Regions from separate parts of the Bacillus sp. JJ1566 genome, predicted to be linked through region 2. Evidence: predicted binding sites of a transcription regulator. Region 2 holds the regulator's gene; the other holds the start of a gene.
What was found. Region 2 encodes CtsR, which represses protease genes until heat stress. Its sites were predicted from a motif close to ATGGTCAATAAAGGTCAAACA; they were not measured.
Positions count from the first base shown of each region.

Region 1: a site for CtsR is predicted at 5,915-5,935, ahead of V7112_RS14205 (ATP-dependent Clp protease ATP-binding subunit). Genes of this name have one in related genera too.

Region 1 is NZ_JBALOP010000033.1:85-9,320, reverse strand. It holds gene map (type I methionyl aminopeptidase) at 1-455, shown strand, start outside; gene V7112_RS14220 (GNAT family N-acetyltransferase) at 1,213-2,085, shown strand; gene V7112_RS14215 (GNAT family N-acetyltransferase) at 2,145-2,609, shown strand; gene V7112_RS14210 (DMT family transporter) at 2,624-3,604, shown strand; gene V7112_RS14205 (ATP-dependent Clp protease ATP-binding subunit) at 3,647-5,785, opposite strand; gene V7112_RS14200 (YkvI family membrane protein) at 6,081-7,124, shown strand; partial or broken gene V7112_RS14195 (helix-turn-helix domain-containing protein) at 7,168-9,236, opposite strand, start outside.
Region 2 is NZ_JBALOP010000016.1:64,169-73,404, reverse strand. It holds gene V7112_RS08305 (MgtC/SapB family protein) at 587-1,288, shown strand; gene V7112_RS08300 (CtsR family transcriptional regulator) at 1,469-1,930, shown strand; gene V7112_RS08295 (UvrB/UvrC motif-containing protein) at 2,148-2,693, shown strand; gene V7112_RS08290 (protein arginine kinase) at 2,697-3,794, shown strand; gene clpC (ATP-dependent protease ATP-binding subunit ClpC) at 3,791-6,244, shown strand; gene radA (DNA repair protein RadA) at 6,324-7,694, shown strand; gene V7112_RS08275 (PIN/TRAM domain-containing protein) at 7,977-9,068, shown strand; gene ispD (2-C-methyl-D-erythritol 4-phosphate cytidylyltransferase) at 9,082-9,236, shown strand, end outside.

The DNA of each region.
Region 1 (9,236 bases), on a different contig from region 2:
GGGGAGCACTTGCGGACTCAGCATGGTCATATGGTGTCGGTGAAATTTCACCAAAAGCCGCAAAGCTTCTTGATGTTACTAAAACAGCGATGTATAAGGGGATTGAACAAGCCGTAATCGGTAACCGACTTGGAGACATTGGCCACGCCATCCAATCCTATACAGAGGGTGAAGGATTCTCAGTTGTTCGTGATTTTATCGGACATGGAATTGGACCTACGATGCATGAGGAACCACAGGTTTTACACTATGGTCTTCCAAACAAAGGCTTACGTTTAAAAGAAGGAATGGTTTTCACAATTGAACCAATGGTGAATGTTGGTAGATATCAGACAACTATGGATAAGAACGGTTGGACCGCTCGTACTATTGATGGAAGTCTTTCCGCACAATATGAACACACATTAGCGATCACACAGGACGGACCATATATCTTAACTGACCAAGATGCATAAGAATGAAAAGTGTCACTTCTATAGTGGCACTTTTTTGGTTAAAGAAATGTTTCAATTAGTATTGGGAAAATAGTATCCGCAACCCAATGAAAATAAAGCGGAAAAAGAACAACAAGCAAGTTTCCGTATAAGCAGTATCTACAATAAAACCCCTTTGTCGTACCTGGCTCCTCGGCAATTGACGCAAACACAGCTCCCACTAAACTCGTGAAAATGAAAAAGCCATACCCGAATAGAGAATCAAACCTCAGATTATACAAAATAAACCCCAAGGATGAACCGTTAAAAAACAACAATAAAAAAGACATAAATAAAAAAACTCTTGGAATAATGGACATGTTTTCCACCTCATTAATGTATATGAGGTGGAGAGGAGGTAGATGACAGGAGAATTTTGTGAAGAAAATGAGTTGTTTGGAAGGTTAGTAATGACAATTGGATAAATTTTGAAAAGGTCATGATATAAAACCTGTTTATGATAAGAGATTTGTAAAAATATTGAAAAAGACAGCACATAAAACCAGTTTGTGAGATGACTTTTGTAAAATATTTGAAAAAGTGAGGATATAATGTGTGTTTATAGCTAGACTTTTGTAAAAAAATTGAAAAACCTTCAACATAAAGCCAGCTTATGTTTTCACTTTTGGATAAACTGGGAAAAACCATCAATCCATTTCCAAAAATTACTTGTGAGTATGACTAAAATGTGATTTAATAAATCAACCAAATTACATATTGAAAAAGAGGAGACGAGAACATGATTACAATCAAACGATTATCTGAATGCACACTTGAGGATGCAGTAGTTGCTTGGAATAAAGGGTTTGAGGGTTACTATTTTGATATGACGACAACGGTTGATCTGTTTACACGAAGATTGATTTTGGAAGGGCTTTCTCCAACGCTTTCGGTTATCGCCTATGATGGGGATCGACCGGTAGGTCTCATATTAAATGGGATTCGCCTTATTAACGGTAAAAAGGTATCTTGGAATGGCGGCACAGGGGTTGATCCAGAATACCGGGGAAAAGGTGTTGGGAAGGAACTAATTGAAGCAGTTCTAGCAATCTATGAAAATGAAGGGGTGGAAGTTGCTACCCTTGAAGCTGTTAAAGATAATGTAAAGGCCATTTCCTTATATGAAAAAGCGGGGTATAAAATTGTAGATGAAATCGTTCATTTACAGCATACAGATCAATTGTCGAAGGATGCATTTTTATCCGGAAAAAATCAATTTACATTAATAAAAGGAATTCCAATTGACGCTTCACAAGTTCCATTCTATAAAGCAATGGTTCCTTGGCAAACACAATGGAATAATGCACGTGATGGTGAATCAATCCTTGCATTGGATGAGAACGAAGCAATTGTTGGATATGCGATCTTTAAACGGCTATTTAATGAGGAGGGTACGCTTCAATCCATTATCCTTTTTCAATGTGAGGCCGAACCTTCGCATCATCAAAAAGAAGATATTGTAAGAGACCTCTTAAGGATGATATATAGCCAAACGAACCTGAATGTTGCAAGAACTGCAGCGAATATTTCAATGTCGAATAAAATTTTGCGTGATTTATTAGAAAAAGAGGGGTTTAAGGTAAAAGCAGAGCAAGTCTTTATGATAAAATGAATTATCAGAATATTTTTACCGATCGTGGTGCCAAACCAATTGTAAAATGGGGGAGGTAAATGAAAAAAATCATCTTACGTGATGTCACGATGGAAAACTTAATGGATGTCATTCGGTTAAGATCAGAGGATAAAGAGTTTGCTTTATTCGAAAAATGGGTTGCTTCCAATGTTTATTCACTTGCCCAGGCTAAAGTCCAACCTGATTGGGTAACAAAGGCGATATATGATGGAACTCAGTTAATTGGATTTACCATGTTTGGACTCGAAAATGAACGAAATCGTTTTGAACTATGTAGAATTATGATCGATTATAAATATCAGCGAAAAGGCTATGGAACCTTAGCGGTGAAGGAAATTATTTCTGAAATGATAAGGACATTACCCTATTGTGATGAGATTTACCTATCGGTTATTCCTACAAACAAAGCGGCCATCCAAGTGTATGCAAATGCAGGATTTACGAAAACAGGAGAAATTATAAAAGGCTTTGTCGATGAAGAGGTCTATTGTTTTAAGGTTTAGAAGGGAGTCAGAAAATGAAAGCGATACTTATAGGAATCGTCTCTTCACTATTTTTTGCGGTAACGTTTATTCTAAATCGCTCAATGGAGCTTTCAGGCGGAAGCTGGCTGTGGAGTTCCTCACTGCGGTATTTTTTTATGCTTCCATTTTTAATAGGGATTGTACTTATCAGAGGGAACATGAAGGAACTGCTGCGTGAGCTAAAGACGAATCCCTTTAAATGGATTTTGTGGAGTACGATTGGGTTTGGATTATTTTATGCGCCACTTACCTTTGCAGCTGCTTCAGGTCCAGGCTGGTTAGTTGCAGGAACATGGCAATTTGTCATTATCGCCGGTTTACTAGTTGTGCCATTTTTCTATAAGTCAGTAGAATCGAAAAATGGTATGCAAAAAGTCCGTGAACACATCCCAGTTAAAGGTCTTATTTTTTCTAGTTTTATTTTTATGGGGATTGTCTTAATCCAGCTTCAGGAAGCAGATGGGGGCATCGGGATCAATATGCTCTTGCTCGGCATTCTTCCTGTTGTAGTGGCGGCTTTTGCATATCCATTAGGTAATCGAAAAATGATGGAGCATTGTAAAAATGATTTTGATACCTTTCAACGTGTTCTTGGAATGACTCTCGCATCGACTCCGTTTTGGTTAATCATTGCCGGATTTGGTGCTGCGACTGCTGGACTCCCAAGTAAATCACAAGTGTTTCAATCCTTTATAGTCGGGATCTCTTCGGGGATTATCGCGACCGTGCTTTTCTTTTTTGCAACGGAGTTAGTTAAGCATGATCAAAATAAACTAGCAGCAGTCGAAGCGACTCAGGCAACTCAGATTATTTTTGTGATCTTTGGTGAGGTCCTTTTACTAAGCGCACCTATTCCAACTATGTATTCTTTCATCGGGCTTTTGATGATCGCAGGTGGAATGGTGTTGCATAGCATGTTCTCAAATCGAAAGACACCGATAAAAGTGAATGAATTAGAGACAAAATCAATATAAAAAAATGCAGAGCCGTGAAGAGCTCTGCATTTTTATAGAAAATTATTTTACGATAATCTTATTATCTTCGACTGTTACATTTAAGCTTGTTAGGTCGTCATTTTCTAATAGAACATCTGTGATTTGGTCTTCAAGCTGTTCCTGGATGACACGACGTAATGGACGTGCACCAAAAGCAGGGTGGTAACCAAGCTCAGCTATTTTTTGTTTTGCTTCATCGTCAACACTGATGGTTACATCTTGTTCTTGAAGAGTTGCTTCAAGCTCGTTTAACAGAAGGTCGACAATTTGTAGTAAGTGTTCTTTTTCAAGCTGTTTGAATTCAATGATCGCATCAAATCTGTTCAAGAATTCTGGCTTGAAGAAGGAACCAAGTGAATCAAGGATGGATGTTTCCTTGTATACATCAGTTTCGGCTTTTTCAAAGCCAACAGTAATTTTCTTTGGACCACCGCTTCCAGCATTACTTGTCATGATAATCACTGTATCTTTAAAGCTTACTGTACGACCTTGGCTATCAGTTAAACGGCCATCCTCTAAAATTTGGAGGAACATATGCTGAACGTCAGGATGCGCCTTTTCAATTTCATCTAAAAGGATGATGCTATAAGGGTTTCGACGAACTTTTTCAGTAAGCTGTCCTGCTTCCTCATGGCCTACATATCCAGGAGGTGAACCGATGATTTTAGACACAGAGTGTTTCTCCATGTACTCACTCATGTCGAGTCTAATCATTGCATCCTTCGAACCGAATAATTCTTCAGCGAGAGTTTTCGTTAACTCTGTTTTACCAACACCGGTCGGTCCAACGAAAAGAAAGGAACCAATTGGTCGATTTTTAGCCTTCAAACCGGCACGGCTACGACGAACGGCTTTCGCAACCTTCGTAACGGCTTCTTCTTGACCAATTACTTTTTTCGCAAGATTTTCAGCAAGATGCTTCATTTTTTGTTGTTCATTTTCTTGTAACTTACCAACAGGGATACCCGTTTTCTTTTCAATAATTTGCTGGATATTCGCAACATCGATTAGATGCTCATCTTTGTTTTCTTGATTATTTAATTGCTTTTCAAGAAGAATTTCTTGATGTCTTAGTTTTGCTGCTAATTCATAGTTTTCTTCTCCAGCAGCTTTTTCTTTTTCAGCAGCAATTTTGGCAAGCTCTGCTGCGATATCCTTTGAATTTATGCTGCCAGATACTAAATTCATTTTTGAACCAGCTTCATCAAGTAAATCTATCGCTTTATCTGGTAAGAAACGGTCCTGAATGTAACGATGTGATAATGTTACACAGGCATGAATGGCTTCATCTGTATATTTCACACCATGGAAATCTTCATATTTTCCTTTAATACCTTCAAGAATCTGAATTGCTTCTTCAACCGTTGGTTCATCAACAGTAACCGGTTGGAAACGACGTTCTAATGCAGCATCTTTTTCAATTTGGCGATATTCTTTTAAGGTTGTTGCACCGACAAGTTGAAGCTCACCACGTGCAAGAGCTGGTTTTAAGATATTACCTGCATCCATTGAACCTTCAGCAGAACCTGCGCCAACTAAAAGGTGAATCTCATCGATAAATAGGATAATATTTTTACGTTTTTGAAGCTCAGCAATTAGTTGCTTCATTCTCTCTTCGAATTGACCACGAATACCAGTGTTTGCTACTAGTGATGCAACATCTAGTAAATATACTTGTTTATTTGAAAGCTTACTTGGTGCTTTTCCTTCAGTAATTTGTAGGGCTAATCCTTCTGCAATCGCAGTTTTACCTACCCCCGGTTCCCCAATTAGAACAGGATTGTTTTTATTACGGCGGTTTAAAATTTCAATGACACGTTGGATTTCCTCGTCACGGCCAATGACTGGGTCAATAAGTCCAGCCTTTGCCATTTGAGTAAGGTTTCGACCGAAGTGATCGAGAAGACCTCCGCCATTTCCACCGTGCTTTGTTTGTGTTTGCTGTTGTTGATTGATTCCCATTTGTTGACCGAAGGCATTGCCTTTAAATAAATCATCAAATGTGAAATTAGGGAAACCGTACATTCCTGAAGGTATTTTCATGTTGTTCTTCTCCTTCGCATAACACTCACTGCAAAGTTGAATTTGTCGCTTGTCATTGTTCATTTGTACGTGTAACTGAATTGTAGCCTCATTTTGATTACATGATTGACAAATCATAAACAACTACCTCCTTGAAATTTGACTATCTTTGACCAATTTAGCATCAAAGACTAAGATCGCCACATCCTGTGGCAATGTCTTTTTGACCAGTACGCTTGATGCCTAAATAAAATAGGTCACATGTGATGTTTGACCATCTTTGACCTTATGTCTACATTATACTTTGACCATCTTTGACTTTCAAGTAAAAAGTACTAGAAATTTTTTCCGCGGATTCTAAAATAATAGCTCGTCTTTATTGTAGAACTTGTACATATACATCAAGTAAGACAGAATAATGAGGTGGCTATTTGTGCGAGGGAATTGGGGGGCAGCATTTCAAATCGGTGCTGTTTATGTCGGAACAATCGTGGGAGCAGGCTTTGCAACAGGTCGAGAAATTGTTGAATTTTTTACCCAATATGGTTTATACGGTTTGATTGGAATTGGAATCAGCGGTTTCTTATTTATATGGTTAGGGACTCGAATCATGATCATTGCAAAGCGGATTCAAGCTGATTCTTACAAGGAATTTAATGAATATTTATTTGGAAGAAAAATTGGATTTATGGTGAACGCACTGATGCTTCTTGTATTAATAGGAGTAACTTCAGTCATGCTTTCGGGGGCGGGTGCAGTTTTTGAAGAACAATTAGGGCTGTCCTATCAGCTCGGCATTATTGTGACGAGTGGACTTTCTATTTTTGTATTGACTTACGGGGTCAAAGGTTTGTTTGGTGTGAACATGTTTGTTGTGCCAATTATGATTTTCTTCAGTGTTGTTTTAGCAGTTGAAGTGCTTTTTACGGACGCAACAACTCTATTGAGCACCCCAGAACTAGACTCACCCAGCTACAAATGGATGATTTCACCGTTTTTATATACGGCCTTTAACCTAACTATGGCGATGCCGGTTTTGGTTCCACTTGCTAAAGAAATGGATAACGAGAAAACCTTAAGATGGGGCGGATTGATTGGTGGTGGGGCACTATGTCTCATTTTACTAACAAGTCATATTTCATTGTCGGCGCTCGCAAATGTGGGAGGCTTTGAGATTCCAATGGCTGAGGTTATGAAAAACTTCATGGCTTCCTTTTATTGGTTGTACATTCTTGTGATTTATGGAGAAATTTTTACATCTGTGATTGGGAACCTATTTGGCCTCGAGCGCCAATTAAAAAATGTCATCAAACTACCGTCAATCTTGATTGTGTTTGGCATTTTATCTATCGCTTATGTCATTAGCCAATTAGGCTATGGATCACTGATTTCCTTTTTATATCCATTGTTTGGCTATATGAGTTTGATCCTATTAGTTTTGTTGGCAAAACCAATAAAACATCTTCCAATGAAATAAAGAGGCTAATTAGTAGACCTCTTTATTTCTTCATTTTAATTAGTTACTGAATCTCCTCAGAGTACGCAAAAGATTCTTTTAAGTGACAGGCTAGCTGAATTTTTAGAAAGTCTTTTGGGTCATTAAAACTCAAATTTAGAATATCCTCTATTTTTTTAAGACGTTGATATAATGTATTAATATGAACGTGTAGACTTTGCGCTGTATCGTTAATGGACTTATTTAACCTTATGTAAGTTAACAATGTCAGTTCTAAGTCATTTTTCCTTGACCTTGTCGTATTTAGGGGTAGAAAAAAGCCGTTTATGAAGTCCTTTATTTCCTCTGTGTCCTGATTAATAAATAAACGATTAACTCCAATACTTTCATAGGAAATGATACCTGTTGCTTTTTTATTGACTAGATATGCAACAGATTTCTTTGCTTCTTCATAACTCTTCCCGATGTGATATGCTCCCTTTTTATTTGAACCGATACCTACACATACAAATGAGTCGTTATTATTCGTCCAGTCATCAATAATGGTTTTCAGTCTTTTAATCGAATCATCAAAAAAGGAACTGTCGGCTAATGAAACGAGCAAAATGATTTTATTATGAAATCCATAGATAAGTCTTACTTCTGGAATATTCTTTTTAATCAATGAGATGATGCTATGAATATCTACACCAAGTTTATATAAATCCTTATAATTCACGAGTTCTATGACTGCAACAAAAAAGGTATGGGAAGGAATTAGGTTGAATTCTTTTCTTTTTGCAATTAATGTTTCTGGTTCTCTGCTTTTAATGACCTCGTTGAAAAATTCATGTGTTTTTTTATAATAAATCTCTTCTAATGTATGTTTTTTTACAAGTTCAAGGGCGAGAATGGCTCCACCTTGCTCAACTACAATTCGATCAATAATCGATAAAGTAGTCGAATAGGGTAAAATAAAACAACCAAGAAAAATGCTACCATTAATGATGGGGTATAAATAATATTTTTCTTCGATAGGCTTCCGCATTTCTACGAAAACGGCATGTCTTCTATTTTTAAATATACGAGAAATTTCATCAACGCTAAAATAATTCTTTTGACCCGGTTGATTATGGTACCAATCATTTTCTAAATAATCATAGAAGGAAACATTCCCATTTATCATTTTTCCTATTTCTTTAACGATAGTTTTCAAGCCTTTATTTTGCAAAGAAAATTTAATGAGTGTATTGTGGACTTCGTTTCTTTTTGAAAGCTCTTGTAGTTGTTCTTTTACTTCTGTATAAAGACGTGCATTTTGGATCGCAATTGCAACCTGTGAAGCAAAACCTTGTAAAAGTCTTACATCATCTTCTGTAAATTTCCCTTTCTTATCAAATTGGTGAATGGTCATCACACCGATACGCTGCTCCCCAATGGAAATGGGCACACTTACAATTGCTTGAATAACTTTATCCTTTGAAGAAGAGTTGATAATCTGTAAGTTTTCCGGTGAAATGGAATTTTCGCTCATTTTTTTATAAATTTGTTCCGTAGAATGGTAGATTAAAGGCTTCCCTTCCTTAAAAACCATCCCAGTAATAGACTCTCCGACACTCATTTTAAGCTTTCCGATGATTGGTTCAAAACCAACACTAGTTTTCGTAATGATGACCTTTTCATGAGGATCATAAAGTTGGAGATACCCCGCATTTGCCACAGGGATTACTGACAGTGCATTTTTTACAATTTTCTCTAATAGGTCATCAAGAACAAGTGATGAAGAGACAGAGCGTATTCCCTCAATCAAAACATTAAGTTCCGCATCTTTTGATTGAATTTGGCTTTTTGCATCTAAAAGCTCAAAACAAATATATAAATAATCCAAATCTCTTTCATCAAAGGGAGAAGTTTTACAGTTGGAGCGAAGAAGGACTTGATACCCGTTCAGGTAGGTAAATGAGATATATAAATAGGATTCATTTGTAAAGATCTTGAATTTGGCTTCACGACTCAATTTTAGCAGAGTCATATTTTCTTGTTTCAAGTTTCCATGTTTATGTATGAGTTGGAAGGCAGTATCATGTGGTTTTTGAATCCAAATTTCATATGAAGCTTTCTTAAACCCTTTTTCTAAATAGGAAAGAAGTAGCT
Region 2 (9,236 bases):
AAAGATCAGCCAATAAGGTTGGTCTTTTTTGTTTATCGAGTAACCAGAAGAGGAAAAAAAGGCGGAGATTTTCCGGTAAAATGGTATACCGCAAGAGCGTAATCGGTATATCGCTCAACCGAAAAACGATATATGATATACCACAAGACGGCATAATCGGTATATCGCCGGACCCGAAAACCAATAAATGATATACCGCAAACGGCATAATCAGTACATCATCTTGCGTAATCTTCCAACCGATAGACCAAAAAATTTTAGATAAGATCAATCTTTAAAGGCCATATAATTCACCGCGGAACATCCACTAACATTTGTCCCATTTTTTAAAAGCCATCCTTTATTAAATGTTAAATTTTACACATGCAAAATTATCTATATTTTAAATCGGTTTGTTCATGATAAAAATGTCTATATTCCTAAGACCGAAATACTATTCTAAAAAAGAGTCTTCGGAAAATCATAAACTTTTTAGACGAATCGTATAATTATAAAACACTGTCTTTTTTCTTTTTATATAAAGGGGATTTTGATTACCTATCGAATATTTTAGATACAGGATCTTTAGAACAGGGGAGATGTAGCAATGACACATTTTATTGCATCGTTCCAAACTCAGGAATTTTTAACGATGTCGATTCGTATTTTTATGGCAGCGTTATTATGTGGGTTAGTTGGATTAGAGAGAGAGGTCCATAAGCACCCTGCTGGATTCCGTACACATTTATTAGTTGGGGTCGGTTCTTGTTTAATGATGCTGATGTCTATTTATGGATTTCAACCTTATTTGGAGATGAGTACAAATGTCCGCTTTGATCCGGCACGTATACCTTCATATGTGATTAGTGGGATTGGGTTTTTGGGTGCGGGGACGATTTTGGTGAGGGATGCAACGGTTCGTGGGTTAACTACGGCAGCATCGATTTGGGTTGTTGCTGGCTTAGGCCTAATCATCGGGCTTGGGATGTATGCTCCAGCTATTTTAACAACAATTGTAGTTTTACTGAGTTTGATTTTCTTAAACAGATTTGAAGAATTCTTTTTTAAATCCAGAAAACGGAAAGTTGTACATATCATTATTAATGAGGATATTTCCTCATTTTCAGGAATCTTAAAATTATTTAAGGATAATGGTTTTAAGGTAAGGGATTTTAATATTAAGTATTCAAAGGATAAAACGGATAATAATTGCCAATATACAATTGATGTGGAAGTGGCCAGTAAAAATGAACGTTTACGATTGTATGAGGAAATGTCAAAGCAGGAAATGGTACAAAAAATTTTCTAATTTGGTGTTTAGAGGTGTACCAAATTTGGAAAGTATAGGATAGTATAGCATCACAAATGGTAAATGATTGCCTATTCCGACTTTCAATTTCAAATGCGAAACAGTTGAAAAATTAGTGCAGTCATTTTATATTATAATTATAGTCAAATATAGTCAAAGTCAAGGTGAGGTGTGGTCATAGTGAGGAATATATCTGATATCATTGAACATTATTTAAAAAGTGTTCTTGATACAAGTGATCGAGCTATAGTTGAGATTAAAAGAAGTGAGATTGCCGATAAATTTGAATGTGTCCCATCTCAAATTAACTATGTGATAAATACAAGGTTTACGTTAGAGAGAGGCTATTTGGTGGAAAGTAAAAGAGGTGGCGGAGGCTACATTCGGATTATGAGGGTGAAATCAAATGACGACTCTCATTTGATTAACCAGCTCGTACGTCTAATAGATAAAAGAATCTCTCAAACAAGTGCTGAAGATGTCATTTTGCGGTTGATTGAGGAGGAGGTTATCTCGAAAAGAGAGGCGAAGATCATGCTGAGTGTAATTGACCGTTCTGTCTTGTTTATAGAGCTTCCACATCGGGATGAATTAAGAGCAAGAATGTTAAAGGCAATGCTTACATCCCTCATGTATAGGTAAAAAATTAACTTAATCCAGCAAGGTCAACCCCATGCTGAATTAAGTTAAAGCCTCTGGCGGATGCCACGGTTTTTCAAAGGAAACTTTTCGAGCTTAGGATCAAAGACTAAGAACGCCACGTCCTGTGGCAACGTCTTTGTGACCTACCATATTGTAGGCCAAAAAAATCGGACGCAAATACGCCAAGGCGCATTTGATTAAGTAGGAAGGTGTTACTATGATATGCCAAGAATGTAATCAACGCCCATCGACATTTCATTTTACAAAGGTTATTAATGGTGAAAAAACAGAAATTCATATTTGTGAACATTGTGTTCAGGAAAAAAGTGAGATGTTCATGTTTCCAGGCACATCTGGCTTTTCAATAGATAACTTATTAGCAGGACTTCTTCAGTTTGAGCCACATACAGGCTCAAAGCAAAATGCATTTCAACAAAATGAAGTTTTACAATGTGAGAACTGTAAAATGACTTTTCAACAATTTGCAAAGGTAGGTCGTTTTGGCTGCTCAAATTGCTATCCGACCTTTGAAAAACAACTTACCCCAATTTTAAAACGTCTGCATAGTGGCAATACACATCATACAGGGAAAATTCCAAAACGAATCGGAGGCTCCTTCCATATTCGGAAAGAGATTGAACAACTAAAGCAAAAGATGCAGGAATACATTTCGTTAGAGGAATTTGAAAAAGCCGCAGATGTTCGTGACCACGTAAGGGACTTAGAAAAAAAGCTGAGTGGTTATAAAGAAGGGGAGGTTTAATCAATGTCACTTGAGCATTTTATCAATCAAGCCTTAAGTGCTTGGATGAGTCAAGAAGGTCCTGATTCAGATATTGTCTTAAGTTCACGGATTAGACTTGCTCGAAATCTGAAAAATGTGCCCTTCTCAACGGTTTATTCAAATGAAGAGGCCGGGCAAATTGTAGATGTCTTTAAAAAAGGTTTTGTGGGAAAGAGTTTTCCCTCTATTGGAGAATTTGAGTTATTGAAAATGATGGAGCTTCAGCCCGTTGAAAAAAGGGTATTGGTTGAAAAGCATTTAATAAGCCCACATTTAGCTGAAAATTCTCCGTTTGGAGCTTGTCTTTTATCTGAAAATGAAGAAATTAGCATCATGGTTAATGAAGAGGACCATATCCGAATACAATGTTTATTCCCAGGGTTACAATTATCGCAGGCCTTAGAGGTGGCCAATAATTTAGATGATTGGATCGAAGAACATGTTGATTATGCATTTGATGAAACAAGAGGATATTTAACAAGCTGTCCAACAAATGTGGGAACAGGACTAAGAGCATCTGTTATGATGCATCTTCCAGCACTTATCCTTACACATCAAATGAGTCGTATCATTCCAGCAATCAATCAACTGGGTTTAGTTGTAAGAGGAATATATGGTGAAGGCAGTGAGGCGTTAGGAAATATTTTTCAAATATCAAACCAAATCACGCTAGGAAAGACGGAAGAGGATATTGTGGAAGATTTAAAGAGTGTAGTTGCACAGTTGATAGCACAAGAGCGCTCCGCACGAGAAGCACTTTTGAAGACTTCTAATATTCAGTTGGAGGACCGTGTATTTCGTTCTTACGGGGTTTTAGCTAATAGTCGGATCATTGAATCGAAGGAAGCAGCTAAGTGTTTGTCAGACGTTCGATTGGGTATTGACCTAGGCTATATAAAGGATATATCACGAACCATCCTTAATGAACTCATGATTTTAACTCAACCTGGATTCTTACAGGTGTATGCTGGTGGGGCATTAAGGCCAAATGAAAGAGACGTCAGAAGGGCGTCTATTATTCGAGAAAGATTGAAGCTAGAAAAAAATAAGACTACTGACATGGAGGGTGATGGGTTATGATGTTTGGCAGATTTACTGAGCGTGCACAGAAGGTGCTAGCGTTAGCTCAAGAGGAAGCTGTACGATTGGGACATAACAATATTGGAACTGAACATGTATTATTAGGTCTTATTCGTGAAGGCGAAGGAATCGCTGCCAAGGCCTTGCTTGCACTAGGGTTAGGTCCTGAAAAAATTCAAAAAGAGGTAGAAGCCTTAATTGGTCGAGGCCAGGAAGGCTCACAGACCATCCATTACACACCGCGTGCTAAAAAGGTAATTGAGTTATCGATGGATGAGGCACGTAAGCTTGGTCATTCCTATGTTGGAACAGAGCATATCCTCCTTGGGTTAATTCGTGAAGGCGAAGGTGTTGCTGCAAGAGTGTTAAACAATCTTGGAGTAAGCCTCAATAAAGCTCGTCAACAAGTTCTACAATTATTGGGAAGCAATGAGTCATCATCAGGGCATCATGGCGGAGGTTCTGCAAATGCCAATACGCCAACCCTTGATAGCTTAGCACGTGATCTTACGGCGATTGCAAGAGAAGGAAGCCTTGATCCAGTGATTGGACGTAGTAAAGAGATTCAACGTGTAATTGAGGTACTTAGCCGCCGTACAAAAAACAACCCTGTTTTAATCGGGGAGCCTGGTGTCGGTAAGACTGCTATTGCCGAAGGATTAGCTCAGCAAATTATAAACAACGAGGTTCCAGAAACACTTCGCGATAAGCGTGTGATGACACTTGATATGGGTACTGTTGTTGCAGGTACGAAATACCGTGGAGAATTTGAGGATCGTTTGAAAAAGGTAATGGATGAAATTCGCCAAGCAGGCAATATCATTCTATTTATTGATGAACTTCATACATTAATCGGTGCTGGCGGTGCCGAGGGTGCGATTGATGCATCAAATATTTTAAAGCCATCTCTTGCTCGTGGCGAACTGCAATGTATCGGTGCCACAACATTAGATGAATATAGAAAGTATATTGAAAAAGATGCTGCTCTAGAGCGTCGTTTCCAACCAATTCAGGTGGATGAACCAACTGTAGAGGAATCCATTTTAATTTTAAAGGGATTGCGTGACCGTTATGAAGCACACCACAGAGTATCCATCTCTGACGAATCAATCATTCAAGCGGTGAAGCTTTCAGACCGTTATATCTCAGATCGCTTTTTACCGGATAAGGCGATTGATTTAATTGATGAGGCTGGTTCGAAGGTTCGTCTTCGTTCATATACAGCTCCGCCAAATTTAAAGGAGCTTGAACTAAAGCTTGAAGAGGTTCGTAAGGAAAAGGATGCGGCTGTTCAAAGTCAGGAATTTGAAAAAGCTGCTTCATTACGAGATTCAGAGCAACGCCTTCGTGAGCAGTTAGAAGAAACGAAGAAAAACTGGAAGGAAAAGCAGGGTCAAGAGAATTCTGAGGTTACAGTTGATGACATTGCAATGGTCGTATCAAGCTGGACTGGAGTCCCTGTTTCAAAGCTAGCACAAACAGAAGCTGATAAATTACTAAACATGGAAGAGATTCTTCATTCACGTGTAATTGGTCAGGAAGAGGCTGTTAAGGCGGTTTCTAAGGCTGTAAGACGTTCACGTGCTGGTTTAAAGGATCCGAAGCGCCCAACAGGTTCTTTCATTTTCCTAGGACCAACAGGGGTCGGGAAAACAGAATTAGCACGCGCCTTAGCTGAATCTATTTTTGGCGATGAGGATGCGATGATTCGCGTAGATATGTCTGAGTACATGGAGAAACACTCAACATCGAGACTAGTAGGTTCACCTCCGGGATATGTAGGCTATGAAGAAGGTGGCCAACTAACAGAAAAGGTTCGCCGTAAGCCATATTCTGTAGTCCTGCTAGATGAAATTGAAAAAGCGCACCCAGATGTGTTCAATATTTTACTTCAAGTTCTAGAGGATGGTCGCTTGACGGACTCTAAGGGGCGTACGGTTGATTTTAGAAATACGATTTTAATTATGACGTCTAACGTTGGGGCTAGCACATTAAAGCGAAACAAATATGTCGGCTTTGCGCTTGACGATGAGAAACAAGATTATCGAAACATGAAGGATAAAGTAATGGAAGAGCTAAAGAAAGCTTTCCGTCCGGAGTTCCTTAACCGTATCGATGAAACGATTGTCTTCCACTCGCTAGAGAAGAAACATTTGAGAGAAATCGTTACCCTTATGGGAGATCAGTTAACAAAACGTCTGAGGGAGCAAGAGTTCGAGCTTGAATTAACAGAAGCTGCTAAAGACCGAATTGCTGAAGAAGGGTATGATCCAGAATACGGAGCACGTCCATTACGCCGCGCGATTCAAAAACAAATTGAAGACCGTTTGTCTGAAGAATTATTACGAGGTAATATCGAAAAAGGAAAGAAAATTGTAATGGACTTTGATAATGGAGAATTCGTGATCCATACGAAAGAAGCCGAAGAAACAAAGGCAATAGTGAAATAAAAAAGCAATTGTAAGAGAGGTATACATCAATAGTCGATTCGTGTATACCTCTTTTTTTCAAAGGAAAGGATTAATGTCAATGGCAAAAACAAAGACAAAATTTACCTGTCAATCCTGTGGCTATGAATCACCAAAATGGATGGGAAAATGCCCCGGATGTGGTGAGTGGAATTCATTAGTCGAGGAAACTCTACATAAACCAGCTAGAAAAGGTGCTTTTGCTCATTCAAGTCCCACAGTTCAACGCAAGCCTTCACCAATCACTTCGATCGAGTCAGTAAATGAACCTAGGATGTATACAACAAACAAGGAATTTAATCGAGTTCTTGGCGGCGGAATCGTCCAGGGTTCACTTGTTTTAATTGGCGGTGACCCAGGTATCGGGAAGTCTACCTTGCTGCTTCAAGTATCCTCACAAATAGCCAAACAAAACAAAGTTTTATATATTTCCGGAGAAGAATCCGTCAAACAAACGAAGCTAAGGTCTGACCGTCTAGGGGTTTCCTCTGATCAATTGTATGTTTTAGCAGAGACAGACCTTGAATTTATTTCCCAGACAATTACCGAGTTAAATCCATCCTTTGTTGTTATTGATTCCATTCAAACCATTTATCACCCTGAGGTTACCTCTGCTCCCGGAAGTGTTTCCCAGGTGCGAGAATGTACAGCGGAGTTAATGCGAATTGCGAAGACTAACGGGATTGCCATTTTTATCGTGGGTCATGTTACGAAAGAGGGGAATATCGCAGGTCCGCGTTTACTAGAGCATATGGTTGATACCGTTCTTTATTTTGAAGGGGAACGTCATCATACGTATCGAATTTTACGTGCTGTAAAAAACCGTTTTGGTTCAACGAACGAAATGGGTATTTTTGAGATGAAGGAAACCGGTCTTGAAGAAGTTGCGAACCCTTCTGAAATCTTTCTTGAGGAACGTTCAGCAGGTGCTGCAGGTTCAACCGTTGTCGCTTCAATGGAGGGTACACGACCCGTTCTTGTTGAAATTCAAGCATTGATATCACCATCTAGTTTTGGTAATCCACGCCGTATGGCAACTGGTATAGACCATAACCGGGTGTCTTTATTAATGGCTGTATTAGAAAAACGAGCAGGGTTTCTCCTGCAAAATCAGGATGCATATTTGAAGGTCGCAGGTGGTGTAAAGCTAGACGAACCAGCGATTGATTTAGCGGTTGCCTTGAGTATTGCTTCTAGCTTTAGAGATCAATCGACTAATCCAGCAGATGTCATTATTGGAGAAGTTGGTTTAACCGGAGAAGTAAGACGTGTTTCACGAATTGAGCAGCGGGTCCAGGAAGCGGCAAAGCTTGGCTTTAAGCGAGTGATTCTTCCTGAACGAAATTTAGGCGGTTGGTCCATTCCAAAGGGAATCGAAGTTATAGGTGTGAGTGATATTAGGCAAGCCATTCAACATACACTAGGAAAATAATCTAAAATGGCATGTTAAAAAATTCATTCAAAATGAAACATTTTTATTTCTTTATTCGTATAGTAAGTGTGAAATAGATGGACATCCATATTTCCATAATATCGCCAAGAAAAATAATTTTTTACCGAAGAAGTAATAATTTTGTTAGGATTTAAAAATAATATATGAGTAGCGCTTTACACATCTATGTCATTCTGTTTACATTTTGAAAAAAGCTATTTATTGTAGGTTTCAATTATTATAAAGTGTTTATAATGATAATGAATAGGAGGAGGTGAAGGAATGTTAAAACGTATTGTGCAGCTCTTTTTTCTAATCGTCGGAGGTATGATTGGAATTGTTTATCTACCGGATTTATTGAAGCTGTTAAATATCGACAATATTCCATATCTAAATAATTCATATACGCTTGCGATTTTAGGTGCTATTATATTATTTATTGTTACTTTTTGGTTAGTAGATTATATTGTAGGGTTAATTAAATGGCTTGAAGAGTCATTGATCAAAGCTCCTGTTACAGATGTTTTATTTGGAAGCTTAGGCTTGATTTCGGGACTAATTGTTGCGTTTTTAATTGTGATTCCATTAGACCGTATTTCATTTTCGGTTGTTAATACAGTGCTTCCTATCTTCATTACCCTGCTTTTAGGATATTTAGGTTTCCAGGTTGGTTTTAAAAAGCGGGATGAGCTTGTGAACTTATTCTCTATTAACCGAGCAGGTAAGAAGAAAAGCTTAGAGGAAGAAGAAGTAAACCCGCAAGCGAAAAAACTTAAAATTTTAGATACAAGTGTTATTATTGATGGACGTATCGCGGATATATGCCAAACCGGATTTCTTGAAGGAACAATCGTCATTCCTCGGTTTGTGTTAGAGGAACTTCAGCATATTGCCGATTCTTCAGACGTGTTAAAACGAAACCGCGGTAGAAGAGGACTAGATATTTTAAATCGAATTCAAAAAGAACTATCAATCAAGGTTGAAATCTACGAAGGCGATTTTGACGATATTCAAGAGGTTGATAGTAAGTTAGTCAAGCTTGCGAAATTAACGATGGGTGTAGTCGTGACAAATGACTTTAACCTAAACAAAGTGTGTGAGCTGCAAAATGTGGCAGTGTTGAATATTAATGATCTTGCGAATGCGGTGAAACCAGTGGTATTACCTGGTGAAGAGTTAAGCGTTCAAGTCATTAAGGATGGAAAAGAGCATAATCAAGGTGTCGCATATTTAGATGACGGTACGATGATTGTAGTAGAAGAGGGCCGTGATTATATCGGGAAGCGCATTGATGTCCTTGTAACGAGTGTTTTACAAACATCAGCGGGTCGAATGATTTTCGCAAAGCCAAAATTACTTGAGAAAGCATTATAAGGGGCGTTACGGGGTGGATTATCAGGTTGTAATCCCTGCGGCAGGACAAGGAAAAAGAATGAACGCAGGAAAGAATAAACAATTCATCGAATTGGCATCAATTCCAGTTATTATTCATACATTACGAGTTTTTGAACATGACCCAATGTGTTCTGGAATTATTTTAGT